4 regions of the Dickeya ananatis genome follow, and region 4 is predicted to be linked to each of the others. Evidence: predicted binding sites of a transcription regulator. Region 4 holds the regulator's gene; each other region holds the start of a gene.
The links. The regulator Fur, encoded in region 4, represses iron uptake genes when iron is present. The targets are predictions, from matches to a motif close to ATAATAATGAGAACNACTATCAA.

Region 1 (4,216 bases), 2.0 Mb from region 4:
ATAACGACCGTCTGAATCCGGGCGAGCGTTGCGCCTCGACCAGTAACCGTAACTTTGAAGGGCGTCAGGGCCGTGGCGGCCGCACCCATCTGGTCAGCCCCGCCATGGCGGCGGCGGCAGCGATTACCGGTCGTTTTGCAGACATCCGTGAACTGAATTAAGAGAGGCAACCATGGCTAAATTTACCCAACACACTGGTTTGGTGGTGCCGCTGGATGCCGCCAACGTCGATACCGACGCGATTATCCCGAAGCAGTTTCTGCAAAAGGTGACCCGTACCGGTTTTGGTCAGCATCTGTTTCACGACTGGCGTTTTCTGGACGATGCCGGTCAGCAGCCTAACCCGGATTTCGTGCTGAACCAGCCGCGCTATAAAGGTGCGAGCATTCTGCTGGCACGCGAAAACTTCGGCTGTGGCTCTTCCCGTGAGCACGCGCCGTGGGCGTTGACCGACTACGGCTTTAAGGTCGTTATCGCCCCGAGCTTCGCCGATATTTTCTACGGTAACTCGTTTAACAACCAGCTGTTGCCGGTTAAATTGAGCGATGCCGATATCGACGACCTGTTCAAACTGGTAGCCAGCCATGAAGGCATTACCTTCACGGTGGATCTGGAAGCACAGCAGGTTAAAGCAGGCGAGAAAACCTATTCGTTTGAAATAGACAGCTTCCGCCGTCACTGCATGATAAACGGTCTGGACAGCATCGGCCTGACGCTGCAGCACGAAGCGGCCATCTCCCGCTACGAGCAGCAACAACCGGCGTTTCTGCGCTAGTTTTGCCTTGCTGTTTTATTGCACGCACAAAGCCCACTTCTGTGGGCTTTGTTGTCAACAACCTCAATGAGGACGCGGACCGCGGCTCCAGTAGGCCATAAAGGTGACTGACTCCTGCGCAAGGCCTTTTTCTGCCAGCAGATAGCGGCGCAGCGCCTTCACCGCTGAGGACTCCGTGGCCACCCACCCGAAGAACTGCCCCTGCTGCGTGCTGGCCGGTTCCCACACCTTCTCGCCCTCTTCGATATCTGCCACCATCACTGGCTGTGCTGCTACCTGCGCTACCGGGCATGACCAATGGCGCGCCGCCTCCAGCAAGCGCTCACCATAGGTCGCGCCAGTGCCTTCGCGCGGCAGCCATACCACCTCGGCAAACGGCAACTGGCGATAATCGTCAGTGCAATCGGCCTGTAATGGTACTTCGATAAATGCCTGCACCTGCGGTGTGTTATCCAGTTGCGATAACTGTTCCAGAATGCCTTTGATCGCCGGCAGCGCGGTTTCATCCCCCATCAGCAGCACCTGACGGGTATTTTCCGACAGTACCCATTCATAGCCGCCGTTATCGCCGGCAAAATCGCCGCGCGGCGCCACTACCTGCAATTCTTCGCCGGGCTGCGCGCTCATCGCCCAGGCTGAAGCCGGGCCTTCGGTGCCGTGCACCACGAACTCCACCACCATTTCTCCGGCGACGGTATCCAGACTGCGTAGCGTGTAGGTGCGGGGAATCGGGCGTTGCGCTTTGGGCATTGCCTGCACCAGCTTGTACCACTCGCCGACATCCGGCAGACGCGGCGGCGTGCCGTCCTCGGCGGGCAGCAATACTTTAATTCGTTGATCCGGCGAGCAGATTTTCATCTTCTTCACCGCTTCGCCGCTGAATACACAACGCATCAGCGATGGGGTAAGCAATGTCTTATGGGCCAACGTCACATCAAACACTTTATATTCCTTTACCCCAGCCATAACCTGCCTTTACCTCTTTGTTAGTGACTCCACGGCAACACGCCCCAACACCCGGTTCCGATGCCAAACGTCGACTGTTTTAACATTAAAGTACGCTAATGAGAACCATTATTGAATTAATTTTAATTCTCATATAAGGCTATACTGTCAGTGCGGGATCGCCCGTGTGATCACGGTTTTATCCGGTACTTTTGCCTTATTCTGGTTGTTCGTTATTCACGAGATAAGGAGACCTCATGACACGCATCATCCGGTGTTATCGCCTGAGCCTCTCCGGCGACTGTCGCCCCTGGTTCAACATCGACCACCGCCTTACCGACGATTTCCCACGCCCGTTTCATGCCTGATTCAGCATCTCGCTGATTTTTTCCTTTTATTTCAATTTATTGTTTTTGACGTCATACAGCGGCAAACCGGCCTGCTGACTGGCGTTATGGAGAAAGTGCATGAAACGCATCCCTGAGCCTTTTCGTATCAAAATGGTAGAAAACATCCGTATGACCACTCGCGACGAACGGGAACGCGCCTTGCAGGAAGCAGGCTACAACCCGTTTTTGTTACGCAGTGAGGATGTCTACATCGACCTGCTGACCGACTCCGGTACCGGCGCCATGAGCGACCGACAGTGGGCCGGGCTGATGATGGGCGACGAAGCCTATGCCGGGTCGCGCAACTACTACCATCTGTGCGATCAGGTCAAGGCGCTGCTGGGTTATCCGTTCACGATTCCGACCCATCAGGGCCGTGGCGCGGAGCAAATCCTGTTCCCGTGTCTGATCGCCAAAAAACAGCGCGCCGGCGGCGGCAAGAAACCGGTGTTCATTTCCAACTTCCATTTTGACACCACCGCTGCCCATGTGGAGTTAAACGGTGCACGCGCCATCAACGTGGTGACACCCAAAGCCTTCGACACCACCACCTATTACGACTGGAAAGGCGACTTCGACCTTGACCTGTTACAGACCACCATCGAGCAACACGGTGCGGACAACGTCGTGGCGATCATCACCACCGTCACCTGCAACAGCTCCGGCGGCCAGCCGATTTCAATGGGTAACATGCGCGAGGTATATCGCATCGCGCAGCAGCACGGGATCCCGGTTGTGATCGACTCGGCCCGGTTTTGTGAAAATGCCTGGTTTATCAAACAACGTGAAGCCGGTTATGAGAACCGCTCGATCAAAGCGATTGTCCATGAGATGTACCAGTACGGCGACATGCTCACCATGTCAGCGAAGAAGGATCCGATGGTGAACATCGGCGGACTGTGCTGTTTTCGCAGCGACGAAGAGTTGTTCAACGAGGTACGCATCCGCTGTGTACCAATGGAAGGGTTCGTGACCTACGGCGGGTTGGCGGGGCGTGACATGGAAGCGCTGGCTATCGGTCTGGAAGAAGGCATGAACGAAGACTACCTGACCTATCGTATCGGCCAGGTGACCTACCTCGGCGAGCGCCTGCGTGCCGGTGGGATTCCGATTCAATACCCGGTAGGTGGGCATGCGGTGTTTGTCGATGCGAAAAAGCTGCTGCCGCATATCCCAGCGGAGCAGTTCCCGGCACAAGCGCTGAATAATGAGCTGTATCTGGAAGCGGGTATCCGCAGTGTGGAAATCGGTTCACTGTTGCTGGGACGTGACCCGGACACCGGCGAACAGAAGCCGTCGCCGCTGGAACTGCTGCGCCTGACCATTCCGCGCCGGGTGTATACCAACGATCACATGGACTATATCGCCGACTCGCTGATTGCACTGAAAGAAAGAGCCAGCAGCATCAAAGGTCTGACGTTCACCTATGAGCCGCCGGTATTGCGCCACTTTGTCGCCCGGCTGAAACCGGTGGAATAACGCACCATCATCAAAACTGCTATAAAAAAAGCCAGCGGAGCACTCCGCTGGCTGGTGAACAGCACCATTACTCAGAACACTGTGGCGATTTCCCGCCGTCGTTCTCACTCTCATTCGATAACTACCGGCATTACAGCCAGCGGCGATAGTCTTCCTCCTCCATATCCTGGATCTGCCATTGCGTAACCTGTAACAGCAATGCCATTCGCTGGGGAGCGGTGAGTACACCCCATCCCCGACGACAGCCTCGGCAAAGCCAGCGACGATAAAAGCGGAATAACCGGCACATATAGCCTCCCCTTCACGACGGTTCGCGTACAGAACCATTCACTGCTATTCAGTATCCGCGTAATATAGGGAAAAATATATTGATGACCTTGAGTCGTGGAGTTCCCCTTTTATGTCCTCCCCACGCTTGCAACAACAATTCGTTCGGTTATGGCAATGCCTGCAAGGTCAGGATACTGACACCACGCTGCAGGAACTGGCCGGGTTGCTCAGTTGCTCCCGTCGCCATGTCCGCTCGCTACTCAACGCCATGCAACAACAAGGCTGGCTCACCTGGCAGGCAGAAGCCGGGCGTGGTAAACGCTCGCGTCTCAGTTTTCTCTACACGGGATTAACCCTG
Region 2 (4,216 bases), 890 kb from region 4:
GAAAATCTGAAAGCGGGTACTGCTGAACCCGGAGATCCCAGCGATGGTGGGTAGCAGGGTACGGACAAACGCCAGAAAACGACCTACCAACAGTGCGGACAGCCCATGCTGGTGGAACAAATTGTGAGTGCGCTGGTGGTAGTGAGCGGGTAACTGATGCAGCCATTTCTTCACCAACTGGGTGTCGCCCAGCCAGCGCCCTTGCAGGTAGCTTAACCAGCAGCCAAGGCTTGCTGCTATCGTCAATAACACTGCGGCAGGAAGGAAGCTCATCACACCTCTGGCGACCAGCGCGCCAGTCAGCAATAACAGGCTATCACCAGGCAGAAAGGACGCGGGGAGCAGGCCATTTTCCAGAAACAGGGTGGTAAAAAGCATGCCATAAATCACCCATATTACCTGTGGATCGGACAAGACGCTGAAGTCTTGCTGCCACAGCGCCCGTATTATTTCATGAACAACACTCATATTGCATCCTGTCTGGTTTTGCTATAAACCCTGTGGCCGCGTAAATACACTGCGTGCGCTGAGCTTCAAAATACGAGCATCAGGATAGGGTAAAAAAGGTAAACGTTTTGTCATCGTTGTAACTGCTCATCATATACGCTTTGCCTGACTTACCACAGCAGCTTCACGGGGCCAGAGGGATAATGGCGTCACATTTCCTGCAATCTCCTAAAGCCGGCTTCCAAATCGGCTTCCAGGTCGTCGTAATCTTCCAGACCGATGTGCAGTCGAACCAGCGTACCGGTCACGTCGACACCGCCTGCCGGACGAATCGCCGCCAGTTCTTGCGGTTGGTTCGCCAGAATCAATGATTCGAAACCACCCCAAGAGTAAGCCATACGGAAGTGGCTGAAATGATCAAGGTAATGGGCCAGTTGTTGGCGGCTTAGTGTTTCTTTTAGCACAAACGAGAACAGGCCGTTACTGCCGCTAAAATCCCGCACGAAAAATTCATGCCCTTTACAGCTGGGTAGCGCAGGGTGATTCACTGTCGCGACTTCCGGCCGCTGCGCCAGCCAGCGTGCTACGCGCAGGCCGTTTTCCTGATGCTGTTGCAATCTGACACCGAGTGTGCGCAGGCCACGGCTGGCCAGATAGGCGCTGTCCGCGTCGGCCATCTGTCCCATCAGGTAGGATTGTTCGCGCAATTGATCCCAGCAACGTGCGTTGGCAACGGCGGTACCGATCATCGCATCGGAATGGCCGACGATATATTTGGTGCCGGACTGGATCGAAATATCCACGCCAAGCTCAAGCGGACGGAACAACACACCGGCAGCCCAGGTGTTGTCGATCATGATAACGATATCCGGGTTAACGCGACGAACTGCCGCGACAATCGCTGGCACATCATGCACTTCCATGGTGATGGAGCCGGGCGATTCCAGGAAGACCACACGGGTGTTGGGTTGGATCAGGCTGGCGATATCACTGCCTACCATGGGATCAAAAAAGGTCGTGCTGATGTTCATTCGACTCAGCACTTTGTTACAAAAATCCTGCGTTGGTTCATAGGCTGAGCCGGTAACCAAAAGATGATCGCCTGCTGAGACAAACGAGCTAATGGCGTTGGCTATCGCGGCAGCCCCACAGGGGTAGAGTGCACAACCTACGCCGCCTTCCAGTTCGGTCATCGCATCCTGAAATGCGAAATGGGTCAGCGTGCCGCGGCGGCCATAAAACAAGGCACCTTTGGTCCGGTTAACGGCGGCGTGATGTTTCTCTTGCACGCTATCGAATATCAATGAAGAAGCACGTTGGATGACCGGGTTTACCGCACCCTGGGTGACGCGTTTGCTGCGTCCAGCGGCCACCAGTGTGGTGGCGATTTTTTTACTCGTCATTCGGCGTTACCTGTAGCTCAAACATTCCTTGCGTTCAGCCTTGTACGTTATCACGGCTGGAGGGACAGGGGGCGGCTTTTCTTATCTGGATGAAGATGTCTCAGGATGACACCGGGGCTACAGACACGGCAGCGGGTCAGGATAAGGGATGTCTCGAATAGCGAAGGTCATCAATACGCAAATAATAATGAGAACGACTATCAATTAATTTCAGGTTTGGTATCATTTTCGCCAGATTACGGTGGTATAAGAATGAGGGTGGAGGCACAGCGTGTATACGGCTGAGAAGAAGATTGACCTACGGGCGTCATCGGTCTGGCGTAAGTCTGTCGGGGTGTTCGGGGGCGTGATGTATCGCCTGATGGCGTTTGCGTTGTTAGGAATAACGGGGCGCACGCTGGCAGCACCGGCGTCGGTTGCTGCGGATACGGCATCGGCTGTTGCTACGCCGTCGGTACTGCCGCCGACGGGCGCGGTCGGTGGCCTGATGAATACCGACTTGTCCGTTCTGGGCATGTATCAGCACGCTGATGTCGTGGTAAAAACAGTAATGATTGGCCTGTTACTGGCATCCGTGGTCACCTGGGCGATTTTTTTCAGTAAGAGCGCGAGCCTGATGGGGGCGAAAAAGCGCATCCGCCGTGAGTATCAGGCACTGGAAGACGCCCGCACACTGGATGATGCAGCGGATATCGCGGCGGTGTTCAAACCGGGTAGCGTGTCGCTGCAACTGCTGACGGACGCCCGCAATGAGCAGGCGCTGTCCGAACGCTCTGACGACAACGGTGGCATCAAGGAACGTACCGCGTTTCGCTTTGAACGCCGTGTCGCAGCAACCGGGCGTCAAATGGGACGCGGAACCGGTTATCTGGCGACCGTCGGCGCTATCGCACCGTTTATCGGTCTGTTTGGTACGGTGTGGGGTATCATGAATAGCTTCATTGGTATTGCCCAATCGCAGACGACCAATCTGGCAGTGGTAGCCCCCGGTATCGCCGAAGCTCTGCTAGCGACCGCCATCGGGTTGGTGGCGGCAATCCCTGCTGTGGTGATTTACAACGTGTTTGCACGCTGGACGGCCAGCTACAAGGCGATGGTTGGCGATGTGGCTGCGCAGATTCTGTTGCTGCAAAGCCGCGATCTGGATATTGCTGCCAGCGTCGGCAAGCCTTCTCCTTCATCGGCACACCAGCTGCGGGTAGGGTAAGTCGATGGCGATGCATCTGAACGACGGGCAGAGTGAAAACGGTGAAATGCACGACATCAACGTGACGCCGTTTATCGATGTCATGTTGGTGCTGTTAATCATCTTTATGGTGGCGGCACCGCTGGCGACAGTAGACGTGCGCGTCAACCTGCCTGCGTCCAGCGCCACGCCGCAGCCACGCCCACAAAAGCCGGTGTTTTTGACGGTGAAGGCGGATAAGCAGTTGTATTTGGGTGACGATGCGGTAACCGAAGCGACGCTGGCGCAGGCGCTGGAAATCAAAACACAAGGTAATAAAGACACCACCGTCTTTTTCCAGGCAGATAAGAGCGTGGATTATGAAACCCTGATGCGGGTGATGGACTCGTTGCGTGACGCCGGGTATCTCAAAATCGGCCTGGTGGGGGCGGAGAAAGTACGCTGAGAAACGGGGTACTGACAGCATCGAACCACCAGTAAAAGAACCACCGTCTGTGCGGTGGTTTTTTTATTGGCGAAATACCTCACAAGGCGTGATGGTTGATGCCGTATTCAGGAACGGGAGTCGGGGTGACGCCAGTGCAGCCGGGTCGGCACGTACACGCGGCTTTCCGCGAGCGGTTGTCCTTCAATCAGCGCGTTGATCATCTCAAAGCTGTTGCGCGCCAGCGTTTCGCAATCCTGCGCCACGGTATCGATTTTCATCGGCAGACAGTCGAATAGATAGTGATCGTCAAAGCTACACAACCGCATATCGCAGTCCATCAGGTTGTGTTGATTCAGATAGCGTAGCACCCCTTCCAGCAGGCCGCAGGCCGCGGTAAATAAGGCGCGTGGGGGGCGACCCAGACGGGCGCATAACTGTGCGAACATTTCATAACCGGCGCTGGAATGGTAGTGGCCGTGGATAATCCACTCCGGGTTGCACGTCACACCGGCGCGCTCCAGCCCAAGTTGGAAACCGGCCAGCCGATCACGGGTCGGTGATATACGCGATTGCCCGCCGATAAAGTAGAATTCGTCCTGATGCTGACGGGCGATGTTTTCCACCAGCGTAGCGGTGGATTCCACCGCTTCAGACACCACCATCGGCAGGGTTGAATCACCAATCACCCGGTCGAACTGCAATACCGGTAACTGCTGGTTAATCTTCTGGTATTCGGCGTCGCTCAGCATACTG
Region 3 (4,216 bases), 180 kb from region 4:
GCGGTGTAAGCGGTATCTTTGTGGCGCGGTTCAATACGCAATACACCTGCAACGAGAAGTAGGACGAGTATAGAAAGTATGACGGGTATAGATGTCCGAGTCCAAACTGGTTATGCCAATAACGCCTACTGGGATAAGCTCTAAGTTGTCGCCTCACTGAGAACGCCTATGTCAGATAATAATAATTTTCAGTTCCGTGTTCTGCGTTTCCTTCGCACCTTGCCTTTTCGCGCTTCTCCCGGCATGACCACCGTGGTGTTTCTGGTAGCCTGTAGCCTGATTTTTATTACCAGCAGCGTCTGGAGCTTCTGGAACTCGTATCATCGGTTGTTGATAGATGCAGAAAAAAATGTCGTTAACCTCTCAGTAGCAATGTCACGTCAGGCGCAGGATACTTTTGTGCCCATTGAAGTGGCTATTGATGACATGCTGCGGGAATTATCACAAACCGGCATGCTGGATTCTTCGCGAGTTAAAAGTGTGCTCGATGCCCACCGTTCGGTATTGCCGCAATTAGTCGGGTTCTACCTCTTTGACAAGAATGGGACGCTGATTTCATCCACCGGCAAAGGGCCGTTGTATATCTACAATGTCAGTCGGCGGGAGCATTTTTCCTGGCTCAAGGAACATAATACGACATCGCTATTTATCGGTAAGGTAGTGACCAGTACGTTGACAGGCAAACGTGTTATCCCGGTGGCGAAACGAATCAATGGGCCGAACGGTGAATTCAAGGGCGTTTTCCTTGCCTCTATCGATCATAATTACTTTGGTAATTTTTACAGTTACTTTAGCCTGGATTACAACGGCGTGTTGTCATTAATGAACGCTGACGGGCATGCCATCTACCTCTACCCTAACCGCGATCAATACATTAACAGCAACTTCTCTGACGGTGGCCTGTTTGAAAAATCCCGGCTGGAGCAGGGCAGCGGCACGGGTATCTGGCGTACCACTCTGGATAACAAGGTGCGTATTGTCGGCTATGTCAAGCTGGAGCGTTATCCGCTGGTGGTAGCGGCAAGCCTTGAACGGGATGCGCTGCAGGCTCGCTGGCTGAAGGAGAACATATCGGCGATAGTGATTAACCTCATGGTGTTACTCGCCATGTTTTTCCTGGGGAACTTTGTGCTCAGGCAGGTCCGGCAGACGGTAAAAAACAAGGATGCGATTAGTCGTCTGCATCAGGAGGAAAGCGACAAGAATAAAATATTGCAAAAACTGGCCCTGATCGACCCACTCACCAAGCTGGCTAACCGTCGGCGTTTCGATCTCTACCTGGAGCAATCGTTGAACCGTGCTCGTGATGAAGGTGGGCCGTTGTCATTGATTATGCTGGATGTGGATTTCTTCAAGCGTTACAACGATACCTACGGTCATGTTTTAGGCGATCGTTGCCTGAACCAACTGGGCAGCGTATTGAACAGCCTGCCATTACCGGACACCGCTCTGGCTGCCCGCTATGGCGGTGAGGAGTTCGCGATTATTTTGCCCGGAATGAATGGTGAACAGGCTGCGGTATACGGTGAGAAAGTGGTGGAGAATATACGCCGCTGCGCACTGCCGCATGAGGCGTCGCTACTGCCTGAGCAGGTGGTGACGGTGAGCGTAGGCGTCTATTCACATTCCAACGATAACCCCTGCGATATTCAGCGCCTGAAAGAGGGGGCTGATCAGGCGTTATATCTGGCGAAGAAAAAAGGCCGCGGCCAGTGTGTACGACTATAATGCCGGTGAGTTATTGCCAGATGTGGGTATCGCTATTTTCATATAATAATATGATTAATATATAATTTATCTACCATTAACTGGTCGCAACACGGAATTGTCTCTGACCCACATCACTGATCGCATTGAAATATTTGATTAGAAAAAATTGAGTTATCCCCTCCTTCCCTTTCTATATTAATAAGAACTATTATCATTCTTTGTCTGATTCGCATCACTTGTGTGTGGCTGCCGGTATGTGCAGGCTGCCTTAAGGAGTATCCATCCATGTTTGTGCCGTTACTGATCATGTTCCGTGAAGGTCTGGAGGCCGCACTGATCGTCAGCCTGATTGCCAGCTACCTGAAGCGTACCCAGCGCGAACAGTGGCTGGGAGCCGTCTGGGCGGGGGTGGTACTGGCGCTGGCGTTATGTCTGGCACTCGGGGTCTTTATCAACGCCACCACCGGTGAATTTCCGCAAAAACAGCAGGAGCTGTTTGAAGGGATCGTGGCGGTGGTAGCGGTGGTCATCCTCACTTACATGGTGTTTTGGATGCGCAAAGTCTCTCGCTCAGTGCGCGTTCATCTGGAAGGCGCTATCGATCAGGCACTCAATGCCAGCAAGCGTCAAGGGTGGGCGCTGGTGGCGATGGTGTTCTTCGCCGTCGCGCGTGAAGGCCTGGAGTCGGTGTTCTTCTTGCTGGCCGCTTTCCAGCAGGATGTCGGTATTTACGCGCCGATTGGCGCGGTACTTGGGCTTGTGTGCGCAATTGCCGTCGGCGTGATGATCTACTGGGGCGGGGTGAAACTGCATCTGGCCAGCTTCTTCAAATGGAGCAGCCTGTTCATTTTGTTTGTTGCCGCCGGTCTGGCTGCCGGGGCGATCCGCGCCTTTCACGAAGCCGGGTTGTGGAATCAATTCCAGCAGATTGCGTTTGATTTCAGCGCCACGCTGTCGACCCACACCCTGTTTGGCACCTTGTTAGAAGGCTTGTTCGGTTATCAGGAAACACCGACGGTCAGTGAAGTGGTGGTCTATTTCCTGTACCTGATCCCGGCGCTGGTGTGCTTTTTCCTGCCACAGCGCATGGAGCCGAATGCGATGGCAACGGCACGTAAACATCATCACTGACGATTGTAATTTCAAGAAACTATCACCATTAACAATTAATGCAAAAAGGGATACGTCTATGTCTACACCTGTTTTTCGTCGTACGGCGCTGTGCGCCGCTCTGCTGGTTATGCCTGCGTTCAGTGTGCTGGCTGCGGATATTGCGCAGGTTAAGATAACCGTCAATGACAAGCAGTGCGAGCCGATGCAGGTGACGGTCGCGGCAGGTAAAACACAGTTTGTCGTCACCAACGCCAGCCAGAAAAACCTGGAGTGGGAAATCCTCAAAGGGGTGATGGTGGTGGAAGAACGTGAGAACATCGCGCCGGGCTTTACCCAAAAGATGACCGCGAATCTGGAGCCGGGTGAGTATGACATGACCTGCGGGCTGCTCAGCAACCCGAAAGGTAAGCTGGTGGTTACCGCCAGCGCTGAGGCGGCTACAGCCAAAACCAACGTTCTGGACCTGGTCGGACCTATCGCCGAATACAAGGTGTATGTGACCAAAGAGGTGGACGGGTTGGTTCAGCAGACCAAACTGTTCACGGCCGCCATCAAGGCCGGTAAGCTGGATGAGGCGCGCAAACTGTATGCGCCGACCCGTCAGCACTACGAGCGTATTGAGCCGATTGCCGAGCTGTTCTCCGATCTGGATGGGAGTATTGACGCCCGCGAAGACGACTACGAGAAGAAAGCTGACGACCCGAAATTCACCGGTTTCCACCGCCTGGAGAAAGCGCTGTTCGCCGATCACTCCACCAAAGGGATGGAGCATTACGCCGACCAACTCAATGCCGATACCCAGGAACTGCAAAAACGTATCGCCAGCCTGACCTTCCCGCCGAATAAAGTGGTGGGCGGTGCCGCAGGCCTGATTGAGGAAGTGGCGGCAACCAAGATCAGCGGCGAGGAAGATCGCTATAGCCGTACTGACTTGTGGGACTTCCAGGCCAACGTTGATGGCGCGCAGAAGATTGTTAACCTGCTGCGTCCGTTGCTGGAGAAGGCCAATCCGACGTTGCTTGGCAAAGTTGACGCCAATTTCAAAACCGTTGATAGCGTACTGGCGAAGTACAAAACCAAAGACGGGTTTGAATCTTACGAGAAGCTGAGCGATGCCGATCGCACGGCGTTGAAAGGGCCGATCACGACGCTGGCGGAAGATTTGGCACAGTTGCGCGGCGTGCTTGGGCTGGATTGAGGCGAGCAATCATGAGTCATACCACGGGCCCGCAAGGCGGGCCGACGTCTTCTCATCCCTCCGCGTGTCCGGCTCATCCTGACCTGGCTTCACCGTCACGCCGCCGCTTATTGCAAGGGCTGGGGATGATGGGCGGTGCGCTGGCGCTCGGTGCGGACCGGCTGGCGCAGGCGGAAGAAAAGCCGCAGGCAATGC
Region 4 (4,216 bases):
CCAGAATGTTGGTCTGGAAAGCGATGCCATTAATCACACTGGTAATTTCAGCAATTTTCTTCGAACTACCGGAGATTTCCGCCATGGTTTTCACGACATTGTCGACCAATTCCCCGCCCTTACTGGCCGTGGTCGAAGCCTGATGAGCCAGTTGGCTGGCGTGGCTGGCATTTTCCGCGTTCTGTTTCACGGTCGACGTCAGCTGTTCCATACTGGCAGCACTTTCTTCCAACGCCGCTGCCTGCGACTCGGTACGGGCTGCCAGGTCGTTGTTGCCGGATGCGATTTCCGACACGCCCTGATAAATGGAATCCGCACTGCTTCGAATCGTACTCACGGTGTTCGCCAGGCTAGTTTGCATATCGCGCAACAGCGGGAACAGTTTACCTACGCAGTTGTTACCAAAATCCAGAATCGGTTTGCCAAGACGGCCAGCCGCAATCACCTGGAAATGATCACGCAGATCATTGAGCGGGCGCACCAGACAGGCCACCAGATAGCGATCAGTCATAAACAGCATCAACAAACCGGCTACCAGCCCTGCCAGCAAAATATTCTGTCCGACAGCGGTAATGCTTTCTAACCGGTCACCTGCATCGACGAACATCGTTGACCCGGCTTTGTTGAAGTTGGTGAACGAGACATTGAACTGGCGACTGAAGGCGGGCACGATGTCTTTGGCATACTTGTCGTACTCATCGAATTTTTTGTCCACCGCACGCTGGAACATTGGCTCAACCCCTTGGGTAATCAGGTTGCTCCAGTCACGGGTTACCGCGTCCACCAGCTCCGGCGACATGCCGGCATGATCAATCTTTTTGAAGGCTTCCAGGTTAGATTTCAGTAGATCTAACGCAGCCTGTGATGATTTTTGCTGTTCATCTGCCTTCTGATCATCGCCACTCTGCCGATAATCAATCGCACGTGCCAGTCGGGTTACCATACGGAAATACTGGTCATTACCGGTATTAACCAAATTCATATTATTAACCAGCAAAGCACTGGTTTTAGACGTTTCGTTCATGGTTTTGAACGAGTACATGGTGTAGAGCGAGACCGCAATCCATAACACACAGAAGCTGCCAAGCACCCATAACATGGCAGTGCGAATGGCAATATTTTTTAGGAATTGCATAATTGACTCCATAAACGAGCTATTGATCGAGGAGGTAAGGCTTGTTTTGACTTATGTAATGAGAAAGTCTCTCGTTTTGTAAGAAACATTGCTGCACATTTACATTCAATAAAGCACCATGTTTCGTCATCGTCAAAACTATAAGAATATTTAGTCTTTTCTGTTTTTTAAAAAACTAATAAAAATTAGATAGTTAACCAATTACCCATAATTTCAGTTACCTGTGAGAATATCGTATTTAAAAAAAATTAAAAAAACATTAAGAAAGCGATTAAAAAAGAATCAACTAATTGTTTTTACAGCGCGACTGCAGGCAGCCACAGATACACGTTTATCCGCCAGACAGTGTCTGCTATTATTAGCAAATAGTGGGTGACTCAAGCACCATACCCTTAGGAATCAAGAGGTTATTTAATCTATGGCTCTCATAGGCATTTTTTTTGGCAGTGATACTGGTAATACGGAAAATATTGCTAAAACTATCCAGCAACAACTGGGCAGCGACGTCGCCGAACTGCACGACATTGCCAAAAGCAGCAAAGAGGATCTGGAGCGCTTTAACATCCTGCTGTTGGGTATCCCGACCTGGTATTACGGCGAAGCACAGTGTGACTGGGATGACTTCTTCCCAACACTGGAAGAGATTGATTTTTCTGGCAAACTCGTAGCCATCTTTGGTTGCGGTGATCAGGAAGATTACGCAGAGTACTTCTGTGATGCCATGGGCACCATTCGCGACATCATCGAACCACGCGGTGCAAACATCGTCGGTCACTGGCCGACCGAAGGTTACTACTTCGAAGCCTCAAAAGGCCTGGCGGATGACGATCACTTTATCGGCCTGGCTATTGATGAAGACCGCCAGCCGGAACTGACCAGCGAACGCGTCTCCAACTGGGTCAAGCAAATCAGCGAAGAGCTGAATTTGAAAGCCTTACTGGCCTGATTCACCCGTGGCCCTGACGCACCGCTGGTGCCCATGTATTCGGGGCCATATCACCATCGATAGGTAAATATCGACAGATAAATCGATGGCTAAATCGATAATGAGAGCCATAGATAGATAAAACCTATCGCAATCAGTGATACATTTTTTTAACTTTTCATCCTGACAAGGTACAATGTCATCCGCTCAGCCGGATTATGTTTAATGATAAATCCTGGCATACAATTTGTTCCTTATCGATAACTACTCTGAATACAGTACGTTAACCTGAACCATATTGTAAAAGTTCCGTAGTTTTCATTTCGATGGTGCGGTTCTATAATTGAGACACATGACCTTTTTTACGCCGACCGATGATACTAGGCTAATAGCCTCCCAGATAAAGCACGTAACAGGACTAAATCCGCATGACTGACAACAACACCGCATTAAAGAAGGCCGGCCTGAAAGTCACACTTCCACGACTGAAAATTCTGGAAGTCCTTCAGGATCCTCAATGCCACCACGTCAGCGCGGAAGACTTATACAAGAAGCTGATTGATATGGGGGAAGAGATTGGTTTGGCCACTGTCTACCGTGTGCTTAACCAGTTTGACGATGCAGGCATTGTCACCCGCCACAACTTCGAAGGTGGCAAATCCGTTTTCGAACTCACCCAACAGCACCACCATGATCATTTGATCTGTCTGGATTGCGGTCGGGTGATTGAATTCAGCGATGAGTCTATCGAAGCACGCCAGCGTGAAATCTCCGAGAAGCATGGCATCAAGCTCACCAACCACAGTTTGTATCTGTACGGCCATTGCAGTAGCGGCGACTGCCGTGAAGACGACAACGCGCACGACGAACGCTGATTGAGCCTTCTCTTTATTCTGAGCAAAAATAAAACCGCCGAGGCGGTTTTATTTTTATCTTGTACCCCACCATCAGGCGGTGATTAACCCGCCCAACTGTCACGCAAACCCACCGTCCGATTGAATACCAGATGATCAGAACGGGAATATACGCGATCCGCACAAAAATACCCTTCACGCTCAAACTGATAGGCTTTTTCGACCTCGGCATTACCCAAGCTGGCTTCGACAAAGCCCTGAGCAATACTCAGTGAATCAGGATTGATGGTGGAGAGAAAATCCTCTGCTCCGCCAGGGTTAGCCACGCTAAACAGACGGTCATACAGGCGGAACTGCGCTGGCAGCGCGTGAGCGGCAGATACCCAGTGGATCACGCCTTTCACTTTACGGCCGTCAGCCGGATCCTTGCTCAGGGTTTCCGTATCACAGCTGCAGTAAATCGTGGTGATCACACCCTGCTCGTCTTTATCAATACGTTCAGCCTTAATGACATACGCATTGCGCAGACGGACTTCTTTGCCCAGCACCAAACGTTTGTACTGCTTATTGGCTTCTTCACGGAAATCAGCGCGATCGATATACACTTCACGACTGAAGGCAACCTGTCGTGTCCCCATCTCCGGCTTATTCGGATGGTTGGGCATGCTCAGCCACTCTTCATGGCCTTCAGGCAGGTTCTCAATCACCACTTTCACCGGATCCAGTACGGCCATCGCACGTGGTGCATTCTCGTTGAGATCATCACGAATGCACGACTCGAGTGCCGCCATTTCTACGGTGTTATCCTGCTTGGTCACGCCAATGCGGCGGCAGAATTCACGAATAGAAGCAGCAGTATAGCCACGACGACGTAAACCAGAGATGGTCGGCATACGCGGATCGTTCCAGCCTTCGACGATCTTCTCACTTACCAGTTGGTTCAGTTTCCGCTTGGACATGACCGCGTATTCCAGGTTCAGGCGGGAAAACTCGTACTGACGCGGATGGGCAGGAATGCTGATGTTATCCAGCACCCAGTCATACAGGCGGCGGTTATCCTGAAACTCCAGCGTACACAGCGAGTGTGTAATACCTTCCAGCGCATCGGAAATGCAGTGGGTGAAGTCATACATCGGGTAGATGCACCACTTATTGCCGGTCTGATGATGCTCGGCGAATTTGATGCGATACAGCACCGGGTCGCGCATCACGATAAACGGTGATGCCATGTCGATTTTAGCACGCAGACAAGCAGCACCTTCGGCGAAACCGCCATTGCGCATTTTTTCAAACAGCGCCAGG

Region 1: FGI04_RS00805 (siderophore-interacting protein) is a predicted target of Fur. The motif match lies at 1,834-1,856, and genes of this name have one in related genera.
Region 2: metC (cystathionine beta-lyase) is a predicted target of Fur. The motif match lies at 2,032-2,054, and genes of this name have one in related genera.
Region 3: efeU (iron uptake transporter permease EfeU) is a predicted target of Fur. The motif match lies at 1,903-1,925, and genes of this name have one in related genera.

What each region holds. Positions count from the first base shown of each region.
Region 1 covers NZ_CP040816.1:185,206-189,421, reverse strand. The annotation lists gene leuC (3-isopropylmalate dehydratase large subunit) at 1-161, shown strand, start outside; gene leuD (3-isopropylmalate dehydratase small subunit) at 173-775, shown strand; gene FGI04_RS00805 (siderophore-interacting protein) at 839-1,741, opposite strand; gene tnaC (tryptophanase leader peptide) at 1,978-2,088, shown strand; gene tnaA (tryptophanase) at 2,188-3,588, shown strand; gene sgrT (glucose uptake inhibitor SgrT) at 3,719-3,877, opposite strand; gene sgrR (HTH-type transcriptional regulator SgrR) at 3,989-4,216, shown strand, end outside.
Region 2 covers NZ_CP040816.1:3,805,090-3,809,305, reverse strand. The annotation lists gene FGI04_RS16925 (DedA family protein) at 1-468, opposite strand, end outside; gene metC (cystathionine beta-lyase) at 657-1,850, opposite strand; gene exbB (tol-pal system-associated acyl-CoA thioesterase) at 2,338-3,057, shown strand; gene exbD (TonB system transport protein ExbD) at 3,062-3,481, shown strand; gene FGI04_RS16905 (substrate-binding domain-containing protein) at 3,589-4,216, opposite strand, start outside.
Region 3 covers NZ_CP040816.1:2,739,370-2,743,585, reverse strand. The annotation lists gene FGI04_RS12090 (sensor domain-containing diguanylate cyclase) at 169-1,728, shown strand; gene efeU (iron uptake transporter permease EfeU) at 1,996-2,841, shown strand; gene efeO (iron uptake system protein EfeO) at 2,900-4,021, shown strand; gene efeB (iron uptake transporter deferrochelatase/peroxidase subunit) at 4,033-4,216, shown strand, end outside.
Region 4 covers NZ_CP040816.1:2,915,753-2,919,968, forward strand. The annotation lists gene FGI04_RS12835 (methyl-accepting chemotaxis protein) at 1-1,135, opposite strand, end outside; gene fldA (flavodoxin FldA) at 1,554-2,081, shown strand; gene fur (ferric iron uptake transcriptional regulator) at 2,489-2,935, shown strand; gene glnS (glutamine--tRNA ligase) at 3,019-4,216, opposite strand, start outside.